3 regions of the Marinobacterium sp. xm-d-579 genome follow, and region 2 is predicted to be linked to each of the others. Evidence: predicted binding sites of a transcription regulator. Region 2 holds the regulator's gene; each other region holds the start of a gene.
What was found. The regulator sigma-54, encoded in region 2, starts transcription at its own class of promoters, with help from an activator protein. The targets are predictions, from matches to a motif close to TGGCACNNNNNTTGCTNT.
Positions count from the first base shown of each region.

Region 1: glnA (glutamate--ammonia ligase) is a predicted target of sigma-54. The motif match lies at 2,342-2,359, and genes of this name have one in related genera.
Region 3: glnK (P-II family nitrogen regulator) is a predicted target of sigma-54. The motif match lies at 2,608-2,625, and genes of this name have one in related genera.

Region 1 is NZ_WBYP01000004.1:345,289-349,556, forward strand. Features, by position in the region: gene glnL (nitrogen regulation protein NR(II)) at 1-525, opposite strand, end outside; gene glnA (glutamate--ammonia ligase) at 850-2,256, opposite strand; gene typA (translational GTPase TypA) at 2,646-4,268, shown strand, end outside.
Region 2 is NZ_WBYP01000001.1:229,416-233,683, reverse strand. Features, by position in the region: gene rapZ (RNase adapter RapZ) at 1-100, opposite strand, end outside; gene XMD579_RS01235 (PTS sugar transporter subunit IIA) at 103-561, opposite strand; gene hpf (ribosome hibernation-promoting factor, HPF/YfiA family) at 574-864, opposite strand; gene XMD579_RS01225 (RNA polymerase factor sigma-54) at 917-2,416, opposite strand; gene lptB (LPS export ABC transporter ATP-binding protein) at 2,447-3,172, opposite strand; gene lptA (lipopolysaccharide transport periplasmic protein LptA) at 3,175-3,684, opposite strand; gene lptC (LPS export ABC transporter periplasmic protein LptC) at 3,659-4,249, opposite strand; gene XMD579_RS01205 (HAD family hydrolase) at 4,246-4,268, opposite strand, start outside.
Region 3 is NZ_WBYP01000003.1:156,664-160,931, reverse strand. Features, by position in the region: gene rep (DNA helicase Rep) at 1-528, opposite strand, end outside; gene XMD579_RS08000 (YifB family Mg chelatase-like AAA ATPase) at 604-2,097, opposite strand; gene XMD579_RS07995 (accessory factor UbiK family protein) at 2,137-2,385, opposite strand; gene glnK (P-II family nitrogen regulator) at 2,679-3,017, shown strand; gene XMD579_RS07985 (ammonium transporter) at 3,053-4,268, shown strand, end outside.

The sequences.
Region 1 (4,268 bases), on a different contig from region 2:
ATCCGCTTCATCGATGATAATTCCGGTGAACTCTTTAAGCCCCTCATCATCCAGCTCGCGCTCTAGCAACTGTGCAGAGCCGCGAATCCCGCCCAACGGGTTCTTGATCTCATGTGCCAAGCCACGCACAAGCACTTTGGCGGTGGCATGTCGATTCAACATCTCCTCTTCACGCTCAATTCGAACCAGGCGATCACGTGGGTGCAACTCCATCAGTAGAAACCCATTCGGTAACCTTGAGATGGTGTAATCCGTCATCAACTCGTTACCACCAAAGGTAATCAGAGCGGCTTCGCGTTTACTGACATGCTGTCCCGTCGCAGAGACACTCTCTAATAGCTTGAGCTCCTCTTCGGAACCAATAAAGAGATACTCGATGTGTGAATTTTTTAAGCGTTTAAAGCTACCCTCTAACAGAACCTCAGCGGCCGGATTCATATACTTCAACTCGAACTTCTGCCCCAGTACCAATACAGCCGTATTGAGGTTTTCAAGAATCAATTTGTACTGTTGCGATCCGAACATTAGGTATTCCCAAGGGTTTTGATGACTTAACAGCTCTACTCTAACGTTAAGCCTTAATAGCTCTACTTAATAAGCAAAAAGGTTGCCAACTCAGCGAAACCCAGTAACCACGGGCTTTTGAGTTTTAGCATGCACAATAGAATGGCATATATGAAGATATTATGCACCATTTTGGTGCGAGGTGTTTTGTGCGCATCCATGCGCCTGCAGGATACCGTTCGTCCTGGCATGCCCTGCTCCTGCACATCCTTTTGCTAGCAGGATACCGTTCGTCCTGAACATAAAAAACCCGGCAGGTGCCGGGTTTTTTGAATCGATAAGATCTTAAACTGAGTAGTAAAGATCGTATTCGATTGGGTGAGTTGTCTGGCTCACTTGAGCACACTCTTCACGCTTAAGTTCGATGTAAGCGTTTAGCATGTCTTCAGTGAATACGCCGCCGCGAGTTAGGAACTCGTGATCAGCTTCTAGAGCGTCCAGAGCTTCTTCTAGTGAAGAACAAACCTGTGGGATCTGAGCAGCTTCTTCAGCTGGTAGATCGTAAAGGTCTTTGTCTGCTGCATCGCCAGGGTGGATCTTGTTCTGGATACCGTCAAGACCCGCCATCATTAGCGCAGAGAACGCTAGGTATGGGTTAGCGATTGGATCAGGGAAGCGTGTCTCGATACGACGGCCTTTAGGGCTAGTTACGTATGGGATACGGATAGAAGCTGAACGGTTACGAGCTGAGTAAGCTAGCATAACTGGTGCTTCGAAGCCTGGAACAAGACGCTTGTACGAGTTAGTACCTGGGTTACATAGAGCGTTAAGCGCTTTAGCGTGCTTGATGATACCGCCGATGTAGTAAAGAGCTTCTTCAGATAGGCCCGCGTATGCGTCGCCAGCGAAGATGTTAACACCGCCTTTAGATAGAGACTGGTGAACGTGCATACCAGAGCCGTTGTCACCAACGATTGGCTTAGGCATGAACGTAGCTGTTTTACCGTAAGCGTGAGCAACGTTGTGAACTGCGTACTTAAGAATCTGAACTTCGTCAGCTTTCTTAACAAGGGTGTTACCTGCCACACCGATTTCACACTGACCAGCAGTTGCTACTTCGTGGTGGTGTACTTCTACGTGCAGACCCATCGCTGTCATCGCGTCACACATTGCAGCACGAAGATCGTGTAGAGAGTCTACTGGTGGTACTGGGAAGTAACCGCCTTTAACGCGTGGACGGTGACCTGTGTTACCGCCTTCGAATTTGCTGTTAGAAGACCATGCAGCTTCTTCAGAAGATACAGTGTAGCCACAACCAGACATGTCAGAGTGGAAGTGAACTTCGTCAAATACGAAGAACTCTGGCTCTGGACCGAACATAGCGCTGTCAGCGATACCTGTTGATTTCAGGTACTCTTCTGCACGCTTAGCAACAGAACGTGGATCACGCTCGTAACCAAGACCTGTAGCAGGCTCAACGATGTCACAACGGATGATGACTGTTGCATCTTCAGAGAATGGATCAACGATAGATGAAGAGTCATCTGGACGAAGGATCATGTCAGAGTCGTTAATACCCTTCCAACCTTGGATAGATGAGCCATCAAACATTTTGCCGTCTTCGAAGAAGTCGTCACCCATTTCGTGAACTGGGATAGTTACGTGCTGCTCTTTACCTTTAGAGTCTGTAAAGCGAAGGTCGATCCACTTCGCGTCAGTTTCTTTGATCAGATTTAGTGTCTGTTCAGACATTATGGCTCTCTCCATTATCAGATATTGCCAGACTAGTAGCCTTGGGTTTAAGCCTGCACCATGCAAGCTCAGTCTTCCTAACGAGCTAGCAAACAGTATGCCAACTCGAAAAAAGTCTTTATTTACGGTGATTTACCGCATCAGCAACGAATCACCAATGACAATAAACGCACCAATTTGATGCACACCTAAAACATACGCACCACAATGGTGCTTTAAACTATTACTAGTCTGTCGATGTGTGCCAATATGATACTCCAGCCAAAAAATTTTGCACTAGATTCGCTTCTAACAATTGTTCATATGGTCCAAATTTATTGGCTATTAATTCGCCTTGATCACGCTCGACGCGTATAATCCGCGCATCTTTAATTAATGAGACTCACCTCGTGATCGAAAATCTTCGCAATATCGCCATCATCGCACACGTCGACCATGGCAAAACCACCCTAGTTGATAAACTTCTAGAGCAGTCAGGTACCCTTGGCCGTCGTGATGAAGGCGCTGAGCGCGTCATGGACTCAAACGACCAAGAGAAAGAGCGTGGCATCACCATCCTTGCCAAAAACACCGCCATCACTTGGAACGACTACCGCATCAACATCGTCGATACTCCTGGGCACGCCGATTTCGGTGGTGAGGTAGAGCGTGTTATGTCGATGGTTGACTCGGTCCTTCTGCTTGTTGATGCAGTTGATGGTCCAATGCCACAAACACGCTTCGTTACTCAGAAAGCCTTTGCACGCGGCCTTAAGCCAATCGTTGTTATCAACAAAATCGACCGTCCTGGTGCACGTCCAGATTGGGTTATGGATCAGGTTTTCGAACTGTTCGACAACCTAGGCGCTACCGATGAGCAGTTGGACTTCCCGATTGTCTACGCCTCAGCGATCAACGGTATTGCGGGTGATGATCACGAAGCTATGGCTGACGATATGACGCCTCTATTTGAAGCGATCATCAAGCACGTTGATGCGCCTCACGTCGATACAGAAGGTCCATTCCAGATGCAGGTCTCTGCGTTGGACTACAACAGCTTTGTCGGTGTTATCGGTGTGGGTCGTATCTCACGCGGTAAGATCTCTACCAACACGCCTGTTAAAGTCATCGATTCACACGCAAAAATGCGTTCAGGTCGTATCCTTAAGATCATGGGCTACCACGGTCTTGATCGTGTCGATGTCGACAGTGCACAAGCAGGTGACATTGTCTGTATTACCGGTCTAGACGAACTCAACATCTCAGATACGCTGTGTCACCCAGATGTTGTTGAAGCACTACCAGCACTCTCTGTCGATGAGCCAACCGTCTCTATGACATTCCAGGTCAACGACTCTCCGTTTGCCGGTAAAGAGGGCAAATTCGTTACCAGCCGTAACATCAAAGAGCGTCTAGAGCGCGAATTGATTCACAACGTAGCACTGCGTGTAGAGCCGGGTGATAGCCCTGAGAAATTCCGTGTATCAGGTCGTGGTGAACTTCACCTATCGGTACTGATTGAGACCATGCGCCGTGAAGGCTTCGAACTTGGCATCAGCCGTCCTGAAGTAATTCAGAAAGAGGTAGATGGCGAAATCCACGAACCTTACGAGATCGTTATGATCGACGTTGAAGAGCAGCACCAGGGCTCGATCATCGAAGAGCTAGGCATGCGTCGCGGTGACATGACGAATATGGAAGTTGACGGCAAAGGCCGCTGTCGCCTGACCTTTATGATCCCTTCTCGCGGTTTGATCGGCTTCCGTAGCCAATTCCTAACCATGACGTCTGGTACTGGTATCATGAACTCAATCTTTGACCACTACGGTGTGGTGAAAGAGGGTGAGACGGTGACTCGTAACAACGGCGTACTGGTTTCGATGGTTAACGGTAAAGTACTGGGCTACGCACTCTTCTCTCTTCAGGAGCGCGGTCGCCTCATGATCGGTCCAAACATTGAAGTGTACGAAGGCATGGTCATTGGTATCCATAGCCGCTCGAATGACCTAACGGTTAACCCAACCAAAGGTAAG
Region 2 (4,268 bases):
CCGGTAGGTTGTCTATGCAATAGAACCCAACATCTTCAAGTGCTTGCAAGGCGGTACTCTTCCCTGAACCACTGCGACCCGAGATAACAACGACTCTCATGATCAGACCTTTGATAGCTCAGTTGCTTTATTGAGTAGGGCCTCAGAATTCGTGCAGTCTCTGAGAGAATTGAGGGCTTCGGGCTTGCTGAACAGCTCGGCTAAACCAGCCAGTGTCTTAAGGTGCTCATCATTTCCATCATCGGGCACGATCAGTGCGCAGACAAGATCGACCGGCGCTGAATCGATTGAATCAAAATCGACACCGTCATCAAGTGTGATTAAGCAGGCGGATGCTGTTGAACAGCCCGGAATTCGACAGTGGGGTATACCCACGCCAGAGCCAATTCCTGTACTGCCTAATCGTTCACGATTAAGAAGGCCTGTAAAAATTTCATCTTCTGTTACGCCATCAACTGAAGAGGCCAGCTTTTCGCTGGCCACTTGTAGAAGGCGTTTTTTACTGGCGACTGACTCCCGGCAGGCGGTTGTTTCAGTCGTCAGTAGGTCACCTAGTTGCATGTTGTCGTTCGTTTATTTGTGAGATTTCATTTTTTCTTTATGCTTGATGATTTGGCGATCAAGCTTATCCACTAAGCCATCAATCGCTGCATACATGTCATCATGCTCATCAGAAGCGACCACTTGGCCACCGGCTAAGTGAACATCAGCCTCGGCTTTTTTACCCTGCTTTTCGACACTGAGAGTAACTTGTACATTCTGAATGTTGTCGAAGTGACGTTCTAGCTTATCGAACTTGTTACGTACGTATTCACTTAGAGCTTCAGTCAGGTCCACGTGATGACCAGTAATATTTATCTGCATATGACTTCTCCTCGTCTTAGGCGGAGTGAAAAAATGAGGCCGCCCACCTCAATTAAACCAAACGCTTTCTCTCATTTGAAGGTGGAATGTTGAGAACTTCGCGATATTTAGCAATGGTTCGTCTTGCAACATTCACCCCCTCTTCATCTAGTAGTGTAGCAAGCTTACTGTCACTTAGTGGCTTGCGAGGGTCTTCTTCTGAAATTAATTTTTTAATGATTGCTCGAATCGCAGTTGATGATGCACCACTGCCGTCACTGGTAGCCACCTGACTCGAAAAGAAATATTTCAATTCAAAGACACCGCGCGGGGTGTGCATGTATTTTCGAGTTGTAACACGGGAGATGGTGGATTCATGTAGATCAACGGCTTCAGCAATGTCGTGAAGAATAAGAGGCTTCATCGCCTGTTCACCCTGCTCGAGAAAACCGATCTGTCTAGTAACGATCTCCGTTGAGACCTTTAAGAGGGTCTCATTGCGGCTTTGTAAGCTCTTTATGAACCAGCGTGCATCCTGGAGATGGTCTTTTAAAAATTGGTTCTCCGCGGAGTTGTCTGCACGTTTAATCATGCCTGAGTAGACATCATTGATACGTAGTTCAGGGACTACGTCGTTATTGAGAGTGAGTGTCCACTCCCCCGCGCGTTTACGCACGATCACGTCCGGTACGATGTAATCAGTATCACCCAGATCTAAAGAGTCTCCTGGTGTTGGGTTAAGTGATTGAATCAACCTAACCACCTCTGACAGTTGCTCCTCTTTGAGCCTCATACGGCGCATCAAAGATTTAAAATCTCGACTGCCCAACAGGTTTAAATAGTCGGTCGCTAGGCGCAGTGACTCTGCGCGCCAAGGTGTCTCTATGGGTAGCTGTCTTAACTGGATTTTCAAACACTCTGCAAGATCACGGGCACCGACACCGGGTGGGTCAAACTGTTGAATGCGGTGAAGTACTGTCTCCACCTCATCCATTTCCACTTCAAAAAAGAGTTCAGGTAGCTCCTCTTGGCAGCTGAGAAGAATGTCCTGCAGATCGGTGATCAGATAGCCACGATCATCGATAGAGTCAATAATCATCTCAGCAATGTATCGATCAACATCGCTGAAATTAACCAGATTCAGTTGCCAATTAAGGTGGTCTTGGATGGTTTCAACCGCAGCGTCATTATCACCTGGCATCCAATCATCATCACGATTGGAATTTGAAGAGCTTTGGTAAGTATCGTCCCATTGACTGTCGGTTGAAAGCTGTTCAGGTATGTCATCAGTAGACCAGCTATCTTCCGGCTGAGACGATTCGAACGTCTCTTCGATCTCTGAATTAGATTGGGTCTCATCTGAGGTTGATGACTCTTTTTGCTCAATGCTTTGAGAGTTCTCTTCACTCTGATCTTCTTCATCGGCTACCTCCAGTAGTGGGTTACTATCGAGTGCCTCTTGAATCTCTGTCTGTAGCTCTAAGGAGGAGAGTTGCAGCAATTTGATCGCTTGCTGCAATTGTGGGGTCATGGACAGGTTCTGTCCGACTTTGAGCTGTAAAGAGTGCTTCATTAAAATGATAATTACTTAAAAGTGTGAGAGTTACAAGCGAAAATCATTGCCCAGATAAGCCTCTTTAACGGCTTGATTCATCATGATCTGCTCAGGCTCACCCTCTGCAAGAATGTTACCCTCACTAACGATGTAAGCCCGTTCGCAAATGTCGAGAGTCTCTCTGACATTGTGATCGGTTATCAGGACGCCAATACCTCGATCTTTAAGGTGCCTGATGGTCTGTTTGATGTCGCTGACAGAGATGGGGTCTACACCAGCAAAAGGCTCGTCCAGTAGGATGAAGTCAGGGTCGTTTGCTAGGGCTCTTGCAATCTCAACTCGGCGTCTCTCACCCCCAGATAGGACCATCCCTTTGGACTCTTTGATGTGAGTGATATGGAACTCTTCTAGTAGAGATTGAGCTTTCTCGTGTTGTTGATCTTTGGTCAGGTCTTTTCTCTGCTCCAGTATGGCCATCAGGTTATCGTAGACACTCAGCTTTCTGAATACAGAGGCCTCTTGCGGAAGATAGCCTAAGCCGCGTTTTGCGCGCTCATGAATAGGCATTCTAGTGACGTCGTCGCCATTGAGACGAATGTTGCCTCGATCCGCTCTGACCAGACCTACAATCATATAGAAGCAGGTTGTCTTACCCGCACCGTTGGGCCCAAGCAATCCGATAATCTCACCAGGCTCAACAGTGACGGACACATCTTGAATAACAGAGCGTCCTTTGTAGCTTTTGGCTAGGTGGAGGGCTTCGAGTGAACTCATGGTTAATTATCTTTTTTAGGCTGAAGAACCATTTTGACACGCTGGCTTCCGCTCTCACTGCTAAAGGCTTTTACTTTAGAGTTCGCCATGTCGTAATTAATTTTAGCCCCAGTGAACTCGTCACCACCCTGAGTCACTCTAGCGTTCCCCGTAATTAACAGCAGTTGAGAGCTTACTGTGTAATCCAGAGTTGAGCCGGTTGCATAGGTAATCTCTTGGTCCAGTTGAGGGCGTTGTTCGAAGTAGGCTGGAGCACCTTTTGAGATGATCTGATTGATGGTGTCATCATTACCACGTAACAGATCGACGGTTTCACCTTTAAGCACCATTGATCCCTGGGTGATGATGACGTTGCCTGTGTATCGAGTGACTCCTTTGGCCTCATCAATATTAGCTGAGTCTGCCTCTACGTAGATGGGTTCGTCTCGATCGGTTGGCAGCGCTAAAGCTGATCCACTAAGAACAACTGTAAAGGCTAGAAATAGGTTACTGGTCAGTGCTCGAAGCGACATAGGCCCCCCTCACGGTTGAATGAAGATCTAAGGTGTTTAATTCCGTATTCAGTGTCATGCCAACCCCTTTGGTTGAACCCTGGTTGTTCAGAAATTCGACGGCTACATCACTGGTCGCCAGATTCTGTTCTGGAAAGTAGCTCAACTGCTCTGTGAAGAGTGCAGTGTCTTTCTCAGAATCTGGATTATGGTGAAGCTCTACACTGCCTTCAAGGTCTAGTTGACTGTTGTCGTCAGCAAAAAAGCCCAGATCAGCATTGATGGTGTGTTCAGTCGTGCCATCTTGGCGATAGCCTACTGAGAAAGGTGTTGTTAACTTCATCTGTTCTGAGTTAACTAAATGCTCTGCTCGCGGAGTGTGGGTGACAGAGCTTAGATTGCCCGCTTCAGACCAACGAGTAAGAGTGGCGTCTATTACAAAAAAATCAATTCTGTTCGGGTTCTCTTTTAGGAGTACGCCCTCTTCAATATCGCCTTGATTCAATAACAGTGTGAAGATCAAAAAAAGAGCAATCAACGTCGACGCAATGGCTAATCGAATTTTCGCTCTGAGATTAGTGATCACTTAAACCGCTCCAACGCGC
Region 3 (4,268 bases), on a different contig from region 2:
ACGAAGGTGGCGCTCATATGCCTCATAGGCTCTGGCGCAGAGAATGTCGATCGGCTCTGAGACAGTCTCCAGAGCCTGTTGAGGCGTGATCATCTCATTCTTCCAAGAGGAGATTTGGCTCTGAACGACATTGATCTTATCCGTGTCCTCATCGTGATGGACTAGAAGATCTCGAATTAAGATGCGACTGTCTTGGTCATCAAACAACGAAAAGCCTGGCTTCATTCCGAGCGCTTTATGCTCACGGCGCAAGATGGTTAGACCAAGATTGTGGAAGGTTGAGACAATCAAACCGCGTGCCGCTTTACCCTCCACCAGCGACATGACTCGCTCTTTCATCTCACGCGAGGCTTTGTTGGTAAAGGTAACCGCCGCAATGTGGCGCGCCTCAATGCCGCACTCTTCAATGAGATAAGCGATTTTTCGCGTGATGACACTGGTTTTACCTGAGCCAGCGCCAGCCAATACCAGCAGTGGACCACTGATGTATTCGACGGCTTCTTTCTGACGGGGGTTAAGGCGTGACATGTTTGATGAGCAGACTCGATATTAGGGCGCACAGTGTACACCCTGACATCAGCAAGCCCAAGATCTGCTCATCAGTTAAAGCTGTCGATAGCTGAGCGCCTCCATAATGTGGCTGTTTTCGATCGCCTGATCTGCATTCATATCCGCCAGTGTGCGAGCCACGCGAAGTGCTCTATGGCAAGCCCTAGCGGAGAGCTGTAAGCGTGTCGCTATCACCATAAACTCTTTTGATAATGACTCTGAAGCATTCAGCTCTTTTTGGACTTCACTGCCTGTTAGCTCAGAGTTGAGCTTGCCCTGCCGATCATACTGTCGCTGCTGACACTGACTAACTCGCTTACGAACTGCGTCAGAGCGCTCCTCATGCGATTCGCCGAGTAATAGCTCTTCTGTTGGCACCGCACTTAAAGCCAACCGCATATCAAATCGATCCAACAAGGGGCCAGAGACTCGCCCCTGGTATCGATCGATCGCAGTCTGCGAACATTGACATCGCTCGGTCCCATCAGCGTAGTAACCGCAGGGGCAAGGATTCATCGCCGCCATCAAAGAGAAACGCGCAGGGTAGGTCAGCGTGCCCGCCACTCTAGAAATACTGACCTCACCGGTTTCAAGCGGCTCTCGCAGAACTTCCAGAACAGAACGGGGAAATTCTGGCAGCTCATCCAGAAATAGAACCCCTTGATGCGCCAGTGAGATCTCACCCGGCCTAGGGGAAGATCCACCCCCCACCATCGCCCGTGATGATGCACTGTGGTGCGGTGCTCTGTAGGGTCGTTCACCCCGAAACAATCGCTCGACCGGCAAACCCGAGACCGAATAGATACTGGCCGTTTCGATACAACTGGATTGCGAAAGTGGCGGTAGGATCGATGGCAGTGCTTGGGCCAACATACTTTTACCACTGCCCGGAGGACCGCTCAAAAGCAGGTTATGCATTCCACTGGCGGCCACTTCCAAGGCACGACGGGCCATCGGTTGTCCCCGAACTTCTGAAAGATCTACGGGGTAACTCGGCGGAGAATGAACTGGGGGTTGAGGGTCTATTTCAGGTAGCTTTTCAGCACTCAACGCCTGACATAGATCGTACAGCGTCTTAGCTGAAAGTTGTTGCTTAGCACCCGCGAGAGAGGCTTCTTGGCTATTATCGGGGGCAATAACAATCAGTGAATCCGCTTCAGCACAGGCATAGGCGGCCGGAAATAGGCCTCTAATAGGGTGCAGTTTGCCGTCCAAGCCCAATTCTGAGTAGAGCTCTGCCTGCTGCAGGTGAGTTGTTTTAAGCTGATTGGATGCCAACAGAATGCCAAGCGCAATGGCTAGGTCATAGCGTCCGCCCTCTTTGGGGAGATCGGCCGGTGATAAGTTAACGGTGATTCGTCGTTGCGGGTATTCAAAGCCGGCGTTTAACAGTGCACTGCGCACACGCTCGCGGCTTTCACGCACCGCGGTCTCTGCCATACCCACAATTGCAAAGGAGGGTAAGCCTCCTGAAAGGTGCACTTCAACGCGAACGCGAGGTGCCTCGATACCGAGCTGAGCTCGGCTATAAAGAGTTGCCAATGCCATGACGCCATCCTTGGGTCCTGCAGTTGGCCTAGCGTTGCTTTAGGACTCTTTTGACTCCAACTCAGCAACCATCGCTTCCAACTGCTCTAATTTTTCTCGAGTTCGCTGAAGTACAGCGGCCTGAGCGTCAAACTCCTCCCGAGTGACTAAATCCAGTTTAGCAAAACTTGATTGAAGTACAGTTTTAATTTGCTGCTGCATCGCCTCCTGACCTGGAAGTGATGAGTTACCCTGAAGGAATTGGGTCATCGTCTGACTTAGGTTTTCAAACATCTTAGGATCAAGCATCTCAGCCCCCTTTAACATCGATATGCGTCTCAATAGATGCACTATACCAGAACCCTTTTAAGACAAGCGTCTATGATCACTATTTTAGCCTCAATATGGCGCACCAAAGTAGTGCATGCACTTTTGTGGTGCATACTGGCGTGCACTATAAAGGTTGATAAAACGGTAAAGAGACCCATGAAAAATTTATAAGTCAATGTTTTATAAGTTATTTTTAAAAGTTGGCACAAGTTTCGCAAATAGAGTTCACAGGAAAAAATTAATCCTCCCTTTTCACATTAAGGAGAAATCTGATGAAACTAGTGTCAGCCGTAATTAAGCCATTCAAGCTTGACGACGTGCGCGAAGCGCTATCAGAGATCGGTGTACAAGGTATCACCGTGACTGAAGTTAAAGGCTTTGGCCGTCAAAAAGGCCACACCGAACTCTACCGTGGTGCAGAGTATGTTGTGGACTTCCTACCTAAAGTTCGCCTAGACGCTGCTGTCTCTGATGAGATCGTAGACCAGGTTATCGAAGCGATCACCAATGCCGCGCAAACCGGCAAAATTGGTGACGGTAAGATTTTTGTTTCAGCGCTTGAACAAGTGGTTCGCATCCGTACCGGTGAGACCGGCGACGAAGCTCTATAACGTTTTGATTTTTGGCCTTATTGGAGGGCATAACAATGGAAGAACTTTTGAATACAACAGCTGGTGATGTAACCCAGCTGAAGTACGCACTCGATACCTTCTACTTCTTGGTATGTGGTGCGCTGGTTATGTGGATGGCGGCAGGCTTCTCAATGCTAGAAGCGGGTCTTGTTCGTTCTAAGAACACCACTGAAATTCTAACTAAGAACATCGCGCTATTCGCGATCTCTTGCATCATGTACTTCGTTTGCGGTTACGCGATCATGTACGGCGGTGATTACTTCCTATCTAGCATCACGGGTGACGGTGTTGCCGATGAGTGGACGTACGCACCATCAGCTGACTTCTTCTTCCAGGTCGTATTCGTTGCAACAGCAATGTCTATCGTATCGGGTGCGGTTGCTGAGCGTATGAAGCTTTGGGCGTTCCTAGCGTTCGCGGTTGTGATGACTGGCTTCATCTACCCAATGGAAGGTTCTTGGACTTGGGGCGGCAACGCTGTATTCGGCATGTACACTCTAGGTGACCTTGGTTTCTCTGACTTCGCGGGTTCAGGTATCGTACACATGGCAGGTGCTGCAGCAGCACTAGCAGGTGTCCTATTACTAGGTGCACGTAAAGGCAAATACGGTAAGAACGGCGAGATCAATGCGATCCCTGGTGCTAACCTACCAATGGCAACACTAGGTACATTCATCCTTTGGATGGGTTGGTTCGGTTTCAACGGCGGTTCGGTTCTAGCAACCTCTGACGTTGAAAACTCAAACGCGGTCGCTGTTGTCTTCATGAACACTAACGCAGCTGCGGCTGGCGGTGTGGTAGCAGCACTAATCACTGCTCGCCTACTGTTCGGTAAAGCTGACCTTACAATGGCACTTAACGGTGCACTAGCAGGTCTAGTAGCGATCACAGCAGAGCCTTCAACCCCTTCTGCACTACAAGCTCACATCTTCGGTGCGATCGGTGGTGTTCTGGTTGTCTTCTCTATCCTAACGCTGGATAAACTAAAAATTGACGATCCTGTCGGTGCGATCTCTGTACACGGTGTTGTAGGTCTTCTTGGTCTACTACTGGCACCAGTAACTAACGACGGTTCTACTTTCTCTGGCCAGATCATCGGCGCCCTAACAATCTTCGTATGGGTATTCGTTGTCAGCCTAGTGGTTTGGGGCATCATCAAAGCTGTGATGGGCATCCGAGTGACTGAAGAGGAAGAGTACGAAGGTGTCGATATCTCTGAATGTGGTATGG